2 regions of the Amedibacillus sp. YH-ame6 genome follow, and region 1 is predicted to be linked to the other one. Evidence: a T-box and tRNA genes for the amino acid it is inferred to sense, from the RefSeq annotation. Region 1 holds a T-box; the other holds one or more tRNA genes.
What was found. The T-box of region 1 lies ahead of trpS (tryptophan--tRNA ligase). A T-box ahead of a tRNA ligase gene usually reads a tRNA of that ligase, here a tRNA-Trp.
Positions count from the first base shown of each region.

Region 2: it encodes a tRNA-Trp, which carries the amino acid that the T-box ahead of trpS (tryptophan--tRNA ligase) is inferred to sense. The anticodon was not compared.

Region 1 covers NZ_JBSPEZ010000018.1:61,873-66,312, reverse strand. Annotated here, with positions in the region: gene ACWG0P_RS11795 (glucose PTS transporter subunit IIA) at 1-1,349, opposite strand, end outside; gene spx (transcriptional regulator Spx) at 1,449-1,880, opposite strand; T-box leader at 2,011-2,202, shown strand; gene trpS (tryptophan--tRNA ligase) at 2,235-3,224, shown strand; gene ACWG0P_RS11780 (hypothetical protein) at 3,262-4,062, opposite strand; gene ACWG0P_RS11775 (ABC transporter ATP-binding protein) at 4,056-4,440, opposite strand, start outside.
Region 2 covers NZ_JBSPEZ010000004.1:71,400-75,839, forward strand. Annotated here, with positions in the region: gene ACWG0P_RS04820 (ABC transporter ATP-binding protein) at 1-712, opposite strand, end outside; gene ACWG0P_RS04825 (hypothetical protein) at 687-1,415, opposite strand; gene ACWG0P_RS04830 (RNA polymerase sigma factor) at 1,402-1,953, opposite strand; gene ACWG0P_RS04835 (putative ABC transporter permease) at 2,112-2,654, shown strand; tRNA gene ACWG0P_RS04840 (tRNA-Trp) at 2,740-2,813, opposite strand; gene crcB (fluoride efflux transporter CrcB) at 2,893-3,261, opposite strand; gene ACWG0P_RS04850 (YjjG family noncanonical pyrimidine nucleotidase) at 3,345-4,037, shown strand; gene ACWG0P_RS04855 (hypothetical protein) at 4,043-4,189, shown strand.

The DNA.
Region 1 (4,440 bases):
TCACTTTCCTGTTTATCCTTCTTATTATGAATGGTAAGAGCCAATAAATCTTGCGCCCCTCCTCGCCCAATCGTCTTTAAATTAAAACGGACTATCATAAACTTAAATACAAAATAGTATAAGCAGAAATAGAAAAGCCCTACTGGTATTGCCAAATACCAACTTGTCTTATCATTCCCTTGTAAAACTCCAAACACAATAAAATCCAACAGTCCACCCGAGAACGTAAGTCCAATCGTGATATTCAATATTTGTGCCACCATATAAGCACTTCCCACAAAGATGACATGTATCACATACAAAATAGGCGCAGAGAATAAAAACATAAATTCTACAGGTTCCGTAATTCCTGTTAACACGCTTGTCAAACATGCCGTTAAAAGGAAACTTCCCACAATTTTTTTATATTCTTTCTTACAACAGCGATACATTGCCAAACCAGCTCCTGGCAACCCAAAGATCATAAACAGAAACTCTCCCGTAAAATAACGAGTTGCATCTGCACTAAAATGTATGGTATTAGGATCCGCTAATTGCGCAAAGAAAATATTTTGTCCTCCATAAATCATCGTTCCATTTACTTCCATTGATCCACCAACAACCGTTTGCCAGAAAGGCAAATAGAATACATGGTGTAACCCAAATGGATTTAATATACGCTTAATACAACCAAACACAAAAGTTCCAATATACCCTGACTGCGTTATAAAGTCCCCTGCTGAAAATATCATATTTTGAAAGAACGGCCAAATATAATACATCAAGAAACCCACAAACAAATATACAACTGCAGATATAATAGGTACAAAGCGCGTACCTTCAAAAAACGATAATACACTTGGTAGCTCGATGCGATAGAAACGATTATGTAAATACGCAACCCCTAAACCAACAAGAATGCCACCAAACACTCCCATTTCTAAAGATTGAATCCCACATACAAAATTGATTGTCCCATCCACTACATCACTTGCTATCTTACCATCCACGATTCTTCCATCCGCAACCAACATTCCATTGATGGTCGTATGCATTACTAAAAAGGCTACGATTGCGGAAAGTGTCGCAATCTCTCGCTCTTTTTTTGCCATACCCAAGGCAACCGAAGCTGCGAATATAATCGGTAGATTATTAAATATTGTACTACCTACTTTTGTTGTCACCTGTAACACATCATGCAAAAACATCCCCTGCCCTAAAATTCCTTCTAAATGCAGTGATGCAATGGTTGCTTCATTTGTCAAACAACTACCCAATCCCAAGAAAAGTCCAGCAATGGGCAATAAGGCAATAGGCAACATAAAGCTACGTCCAACACGTTGCATGATCCCAAATAAATTAGATTTCATAAGCTCTCCCATATCTCAATGATAATTATTACATTTGAACATTGTATCGTCAATCGTTTTGTTGCACAAAAAGAAAAGCAGTATGCTATACACACTACTTTATGCTTCTTCTCTTACTTTACCACAAATTGGATAATTTGCACAACTTGGATTACATGCTTTTTCCGCCATAATTCTAAGGCTCGGTGGAATAAAGGCTGTGATTTCATCATCATCATAACCCACAACAAAACTTTTTTCATTGATCATAATTGGTCTTTTTAAAATACTTGGATTCTTCTGAATCAAATCCACTAATTCTTTCACGGATAAATCGTCCAAATCTTTGTTTAATTCTTGAAATACTTTGGAACGTGTAGATATGATATCTTCCGTACCATTTTCGCTTCTCTGTAAGAGATATTTAATCTCCTCTTCTTTTAATAGAGTCGTAAAAATATTTTTCTCAACGAACTTCATATCGTTGTCTTTGAGCCATTGTTTTGCTTTTCGACAGCTTGCACATCCTGGTGATGTATATAAGATAATCATCTATATCTGCCTCCTTTTGGTTTCACCCCTCTATTATATAGTATAGTGTTTTTTATGGAAAGCGAAATTTCAAGTTTTTTGTTTTCCTCTTGCCAAGTATTCGTTGTGATAGTATGATAATACTGTTAATACATATGCAATGAAAAAGTAAGAGTAGAATGTTATGGATGCTAAGTAGAGAACTGATGGTTGGTGAAAGTCAGTACACCTAATATTTGAAGTGGAACTTTCGAGCATACTCATCCGAGCGGAAACTCACCGTTATGAGAAGTGGCTTCACATGAAGCAAGTTGGGTGGTACCACGCTATATGCGTCCCTACAGGGTACTTTTTTTATTTTATAGGAGGATATTTATGAAACGAATGCTGAGTGGCATTAAGCCAACAGGAAGATTAACATTGGGAAATTATATTGGAGCCATCCGTAATTTTGTGGAGTACCAAGAAGATTATGAAATGTACGTATTCATCGCCAATATGCATGCTATTACCGTTCCTCAAGAACGTGCAGAACTAAAACAAAATACAAAGGATTTAATTGCTTTATATCTAGCTGCGGGTTTAGACCCAAACAAAGCGACCATCTTTTTACAAAGTGATTTACCTCAACATGCAGAATTGGGTTGGATTATGACGTGCAATTCCTATATCGGAGAAATGCAGAGAATGACGCAATACAAAGATAAAACCGCAAAAGGTGAAACTGGTATCACTGCCGGTTTGTTTACTTATCCAGCTTTAATGGCAGCCGATATTCTATTATATGATGCGGATTATGTACCCGTGGGACTTGACCAAAAACAACATGTAGAACTTACAAGAGATTTGGCAGAACGTTTCAATCATCGTTATGGAGATACCTTCGCAATCCCTGAACCATTGGTAGCTAAAGTAGGAGCGAAAATCTATTCCCTCCAAAACCCAACAAAAAAGATGTCAAAATCAGAAGACAACCCAAAAGGTACCATTGATTTATTAGATGAACCTGCAGTTGCTCGTAAAAAGGTTATGTCTGCAGTTACGGATTCTTTAGGAGTTGTGAAATATGATGTGGAACAACAACCTGGAATTTCCAATCTTCTTATGATTCTTTCTTCCTTAACAGGAGAAGAAATAGAATCCATTGTTAAACGTTATGAAGGAAAAGGCTATGGAGATTTCAAGAAAGAAGTTGGTGAAGCCGTATTTAACTTCCTTACTGATTTACAAAAGAAATACAAAGACATCCTAAGTAGTGGTACGTTAGAAAAAGTAATTACCGAGGGAAACGACAAAGCTCGAGCAATTGCGCAAAAGAAACTTATGAAAGTAAAGAAGAAAGTTGGATTTCAATTGTTCAACTAAAGCAAATGGAGGATGTCCTAAGACAACCTCCATTTTTTTATTCAAGATTTAATTTGCGATTCGCAAGAACCACAGATAGAACATGGAATACTACCATAGATATAACGGTAAGAATCGTTGAGGATATAAATATCAATTCTACATATTGCCATACATCCGACAATAATGGATTAGAGGTATTCATGATATCCATCAATTCTGGATCAATCCAAATATCAACTCCTAGCATAATAATACTCAATATGCTTTGAATAACATAGATAATGATAGCAGCTACAATCGAAAACAAGATTTTATTCGTATTTTGCGTTTGTCCTATCATCATAGACGTAAATGCCATTTGAACATAAGAAATATAGCTAATGGCAAGCATCGCAATAATCCAAATGAGTGCCTTTGTACTATCTACTCCATTTATTGCGAACACTTCACTTATTTGATCTAAGAAAGATTTAACCCCTCCTTGATAGAAGGCAAGGAATACACCAAGGATTACTACTGCTGTCGCAATCACCATAAACACAACAGATGTAAGTTCCTTAGATAAAATGATTTGATTTCTTGTGACTGGAAGAGTGTGTGTTAAATACCCTTCATCTTTCAATACATTAAAGTAAAATTGTTTGATTGCTACGATCAATGTCCAAACAACAACCGCAATCAGCGCAAATATACACATCGTAACCATAAAAGAATAGACAACTGATACCACAGGAAATGCATCTACTACATATTTCATCCCGCGTGTTGCTAATGCAAATCCTAACGCAATCAAATACATTGGCAACAAACTTTTTCCTTGAGACTTTATATCATACTTTAATAATTTCCCTAACATCTGAATTCCTCCCTAAAAATTTCATCAATAGATTTCCCACTCGCATTACGCAATTCATCCGCAGATGTATTCTTCACAATTTCACCTTTGGAAATAAATACAACATCATCCAAGATCCGTTCAATATCCGCAATTAAATGTGTAGATATTAAGATTGATGCATCTTCGTTGAAGTTTGCTAAAATGGTATCCAAGATATAATCACGAGCAGCTGGGTCAACACCCCCAATTGGCTCATCAAGAATATACAACTGTGCATTTCTACTCATTACCATAATCAACTGTACTTTTTCTTTTGTACCTTTTGACATCGTCTTTAATCGATCATTTTCATCGATTTCAAAGTCTGCCAACAACTTATGTGCTTTTTGTTCATTA
Region 2 (4,440 bases), on a different contig from region 1:
GCAAGGCTTCTTTCTTTGGTAGTGTTATTGTCCATACTTTTTTGATGATGGTTTGTAAGAGATCTTCTGGTGTATCATGAAGAATGATTTGACCCTCTTTCATGATGAGGATATCATCTGCAATTGTTTCAATGTCACTAACGATATGGGTAGATAAAAGGACGATACAATCTTGTGATAAAGAAGCAATCAAATTACGGAAAATAATACGTTCTTTTGGATCTAAACCAGCCGTTGGTTCATCTAAAATCAACACTTTTGGCTCATTTAATAATGCTTGTGCTATACCAACTCTTCTTAGCATCCCACCAGATAACTTCTTCATTTTTGTATTTCTTTTTTCTACTAAATTTAACGTCTTTAAAAGCTCTTCTATTCTTTGTTTACCATAATCCTTAGATAGATTTTTAACAATGCTCATATATTCTAAGAACTCATACACGCTATAATGAGGATAATATCCAAAGTGTTGTGGCATATAACCGATATTAGCTGCGTAAATATCGTATTGTGCCATAGCGTCGATTTCATCGAACATAATCGTTCCATTATCTTTTGGCAATAACCCACAAATAATTCGCATTAAGGTTGTTTTGCCAGAACCATTGGCACCTAATAAACCATGCACTCCTTCTTGTAAAGATAAATTGATATCGCATACCACTGAAGTCTTCTTAAATGCTTTATTAATATGTTCCAAAAGTAATTCCATACGTATTACCTCCTTGTTTTTTTGTTTTTAGATACAGTTGATACATACTTATTAGGTATATAAAAATGATAATTGTGAGAATGAGAAAAGATATAGTACTTGTTATTTGAAGCAAAGAGAATGTTTTTACAAATATAAAATAGATACCATAGAGAACTATATACAGGACAAGTGCTGAATAATAACCTTTTATAATTGGTAAGAGATATATCATTGCGATTTGTAACGCATACAAAGGAACGAGGAAGCATAAAATTCCTTGCGTTAAAGTAATTTGTTGATGAACCATTGGAAGCATCATCAGGATGAGAAAAAGAATACATTCCATACATGCGATACTTGCATTTTTCATTAGGAGACAACGTCCAGGGTGTAAGTATGCACTGGAGAGTAATTCTGTGGTGTGATAGAATGCATTTTTATAAAATTCATATAGCGCGAATAACCCTAGTGAGAAAAAGTAGATGGATACATAAATTAAAATGAATGTTCGATGAAATCCAGAGAACAGTAAAGTCAATAAAAAGCCAATTAACGCAAAGGATGCATACATTCGTATATCCATCATTATATAACGAGTGAATAATAAAAGTAGGCTTGTGTTTTGTTTTTGTAGGATGTGAGATTGTTCTTGTTTACACAATTGAATGGTTGTTTCTAAATGCAGTTCATCAATCGAAATCATTTTTTTATGGTTTATCATATGCGTCACCTTCTTTCCATAATTTAGATAATCGTTTTAATGCGGCAGTATGTCTTGTTTTAATAGTAGAAAGGGGAAGTTGATAGCTATCCGCAATTTCCTTAAATGTCATTTGATGAAAATACTTTAATAGGAGAACATCTTGGTGTTCTTCTTTTAGTCCTTTGATATAGTACATAAGTTCTTCGTTTTGTATTTGATTTAAAATACTTTCGTGTACACTACTGTTATCACTAAGCTCATATGCTTTATCTTCTATATCTACACTTTGTTCACGCTTCATCTTACGAAAATGATCATGGCATAGATTACTTGTAATGCGATAAAGATAATGTAATGTCTTTCCTTCACAATGGTATAAAGGGAGTTGGCGAACAAAACGAAGGAATACTTCTTGTGTAATATCTTTCGCAATGTCATCACCTTGTAGCTTACGATAGGCAAAGCTATAAATAGGAGGGTATAGTTCACGAATAAAGGAATCAAGTGTACGTTGATCGCCTTTTTTTATTTTGTTAATGATCATCTGTTCTTTCATAGCTACCTCCTATCTATATAACGAATCGTATGGGAATAAAGTTTTACTTAATGCAGAATTTTTTAAATAACACATCATGATAAATTATACAGATTTAACAAATGTAAAAATAAACCTGTTATAATGTAACACAAATAATGCTTAAGGGAGGAACTAAAATGATTGAACATTTTATAGGAAAATCTAAAGAATTTATCCACGCACGTTTAATTGTTCTAATTTTCATTTTCTTTATAGGATGTGTTAGTGGTTGGATTTATGAAGAAATATTTTATTATGTTAGTGAGAATTGGATAGGAAATCGGGGTTTTATGTACGGCCCATATTTACCTGTTTATGGTGTCGGGGCTGTACTTATGGCTTTATTATTACATAAATATAAAAAATATCCTTGGATTGTATTTATTATGGGAATGTTGATAACAGGAATCGTAGAATATATTACAGGATGGGGTATGTGGCAAATATGGAAACATCGTTGGTGGGATTATACTGGATTGTTTATGAACATTGATGGTTTTGTTTGTTTGCGTTCAGTATTCACATTTGCGCTTGGTGGGTTAGCTCTAATTTATGTTGTGGAACCTCTGGAGGAATACATAGTCTCTCGTATGAAACAGAAGACTGCATGGTTTATTTGCATAATAGGAATTTCTATTATGTTAATAGATTTTATAATCACAATATTCACGCGATATTGATGGTTTTTGGTATGTTATCCTTCTTTATACATTTGTAGCATAAGAAAACGTTGTCAATTTTTTTGACAACGTTTTATGTATTTCATGGCAGGGGTAGAGAGGATCGAACTCCCATCAGCGGTTTTGGAGACCGTTATATTACCATTGTACTATACCCCTAGTTTTTACTGCCCTATTATAGTATCATAGAAAAAAAAGATTGGCAATAAAAAATCACGAAAATAAACGATTTATAGCACTAAGCAAATAAGGTTTTAGAAATGCTCTTTCCAAGCAGTACACCTACAATACAAAAGACAACACTAACCACTGCATAACTGCCACCAGCAAAATAGCGATGCTTTTCAAAAAGCTGAACTGCTTCTAAAGAAAAGGTTGAAAAAGTAGTGAATCCACCACAAACTCCGGTCTTTAAAAACAATAAGAGATCTTCATTGCTCGTATGTTCTTCACTGAACCCAACAATGCATCCAATCATAATAGCACCTAAGATATTGATGAACAATGTAAGGAAAGGAAATTCGCTTTTTAATGGGAACATGCTAATGCCATAACGCATTATAGCGCCAATTGCTCCACCCAATCCAACAAATAACAAGCCTTTCATGTGTATCACCTCGTTTATAATATTACCATAGTTTCTTTACGTTTTATAAGAAAACCGTTATAATACAAAAGAAAGAGGTAATTATGAAACAATATACAACAATATTATTCGATGCAGATGGCACATTATTAGATTTTGATGCGGCAGAATATCATGCGTTGATACATACATTTGAAGCGTATGGATATCCTTATAATGAGAGTATTCGTAATCGCTATTTAGAGATTAATAAAGAACTATGGAACGCTTATGAAGCAGGAGAAATAAGTCGAAAAGAAGTGATTTATTCTAGATTTGGAAAACTCTTTCAAGAAGTAGGGATACAGGATGATGGCATTCAGTTTGAAGATGATTATCAAAATCGTTTAGCACATGGTCATGAAATGATGGAGTATGCTATGGAAGTAGTCCAAGCACTTTATCAAGAATATGACTTATATATAGCCAGTAATGGAGTTAGTGCTACACAATATCAAAGATTGGATGAGAGTGGGTTACGACCTTACTTCAAAGATGTCTTTGTATCAGAAGAAATAGGATATCAAAAACCAGACCTGGCTTATTTTGATACGTGTTTTAGGCGTATTGGTGAAGTTGATAAACATAACGTGTTGATAATCGGCGATTCCTTATCAAGTGATATCCAAGGAGGTATCAACGCTGGTATTGATACGTGTTGGTATCATCCAAGACAAGATGTAAAAGAAATAATATTAAACAGCACTTATGAGATTACCGATTTAAGGGAACTCTATAAAATATTAGGAAAGGAATGATGGATATGAGCGAACAAAAGAAAGTAGATACAAAAGCATTATTAGAGAGAAGTCGTCAAGCAAAAAGCAAACCACAATCTAAGATGTTAGAGAAGAAATTAGGTAGAAAGAAGAATACAGATAAATTTGGGAAAGTTAACTTCAATGGGTAAATAAAAGAACACATTATCCTAAAATGTACCCTGTAAAATGGACAGTATGAAAAAAGACATACTGACTCTGTTTTATAGGGTACATTTTATTTTGGGTATTTCCATTTTTCATTAATTTTCTCTTGTATCTCTAGAGGGAAATAACAATCAACAAATTTCATTTCAAAACCACAACCACATAATAGAGGGTCATTACCAGCATAAGTTTTTTCATAAAGGAACCCAGAAGAGCGTATTTAGTTAGGGAAAAT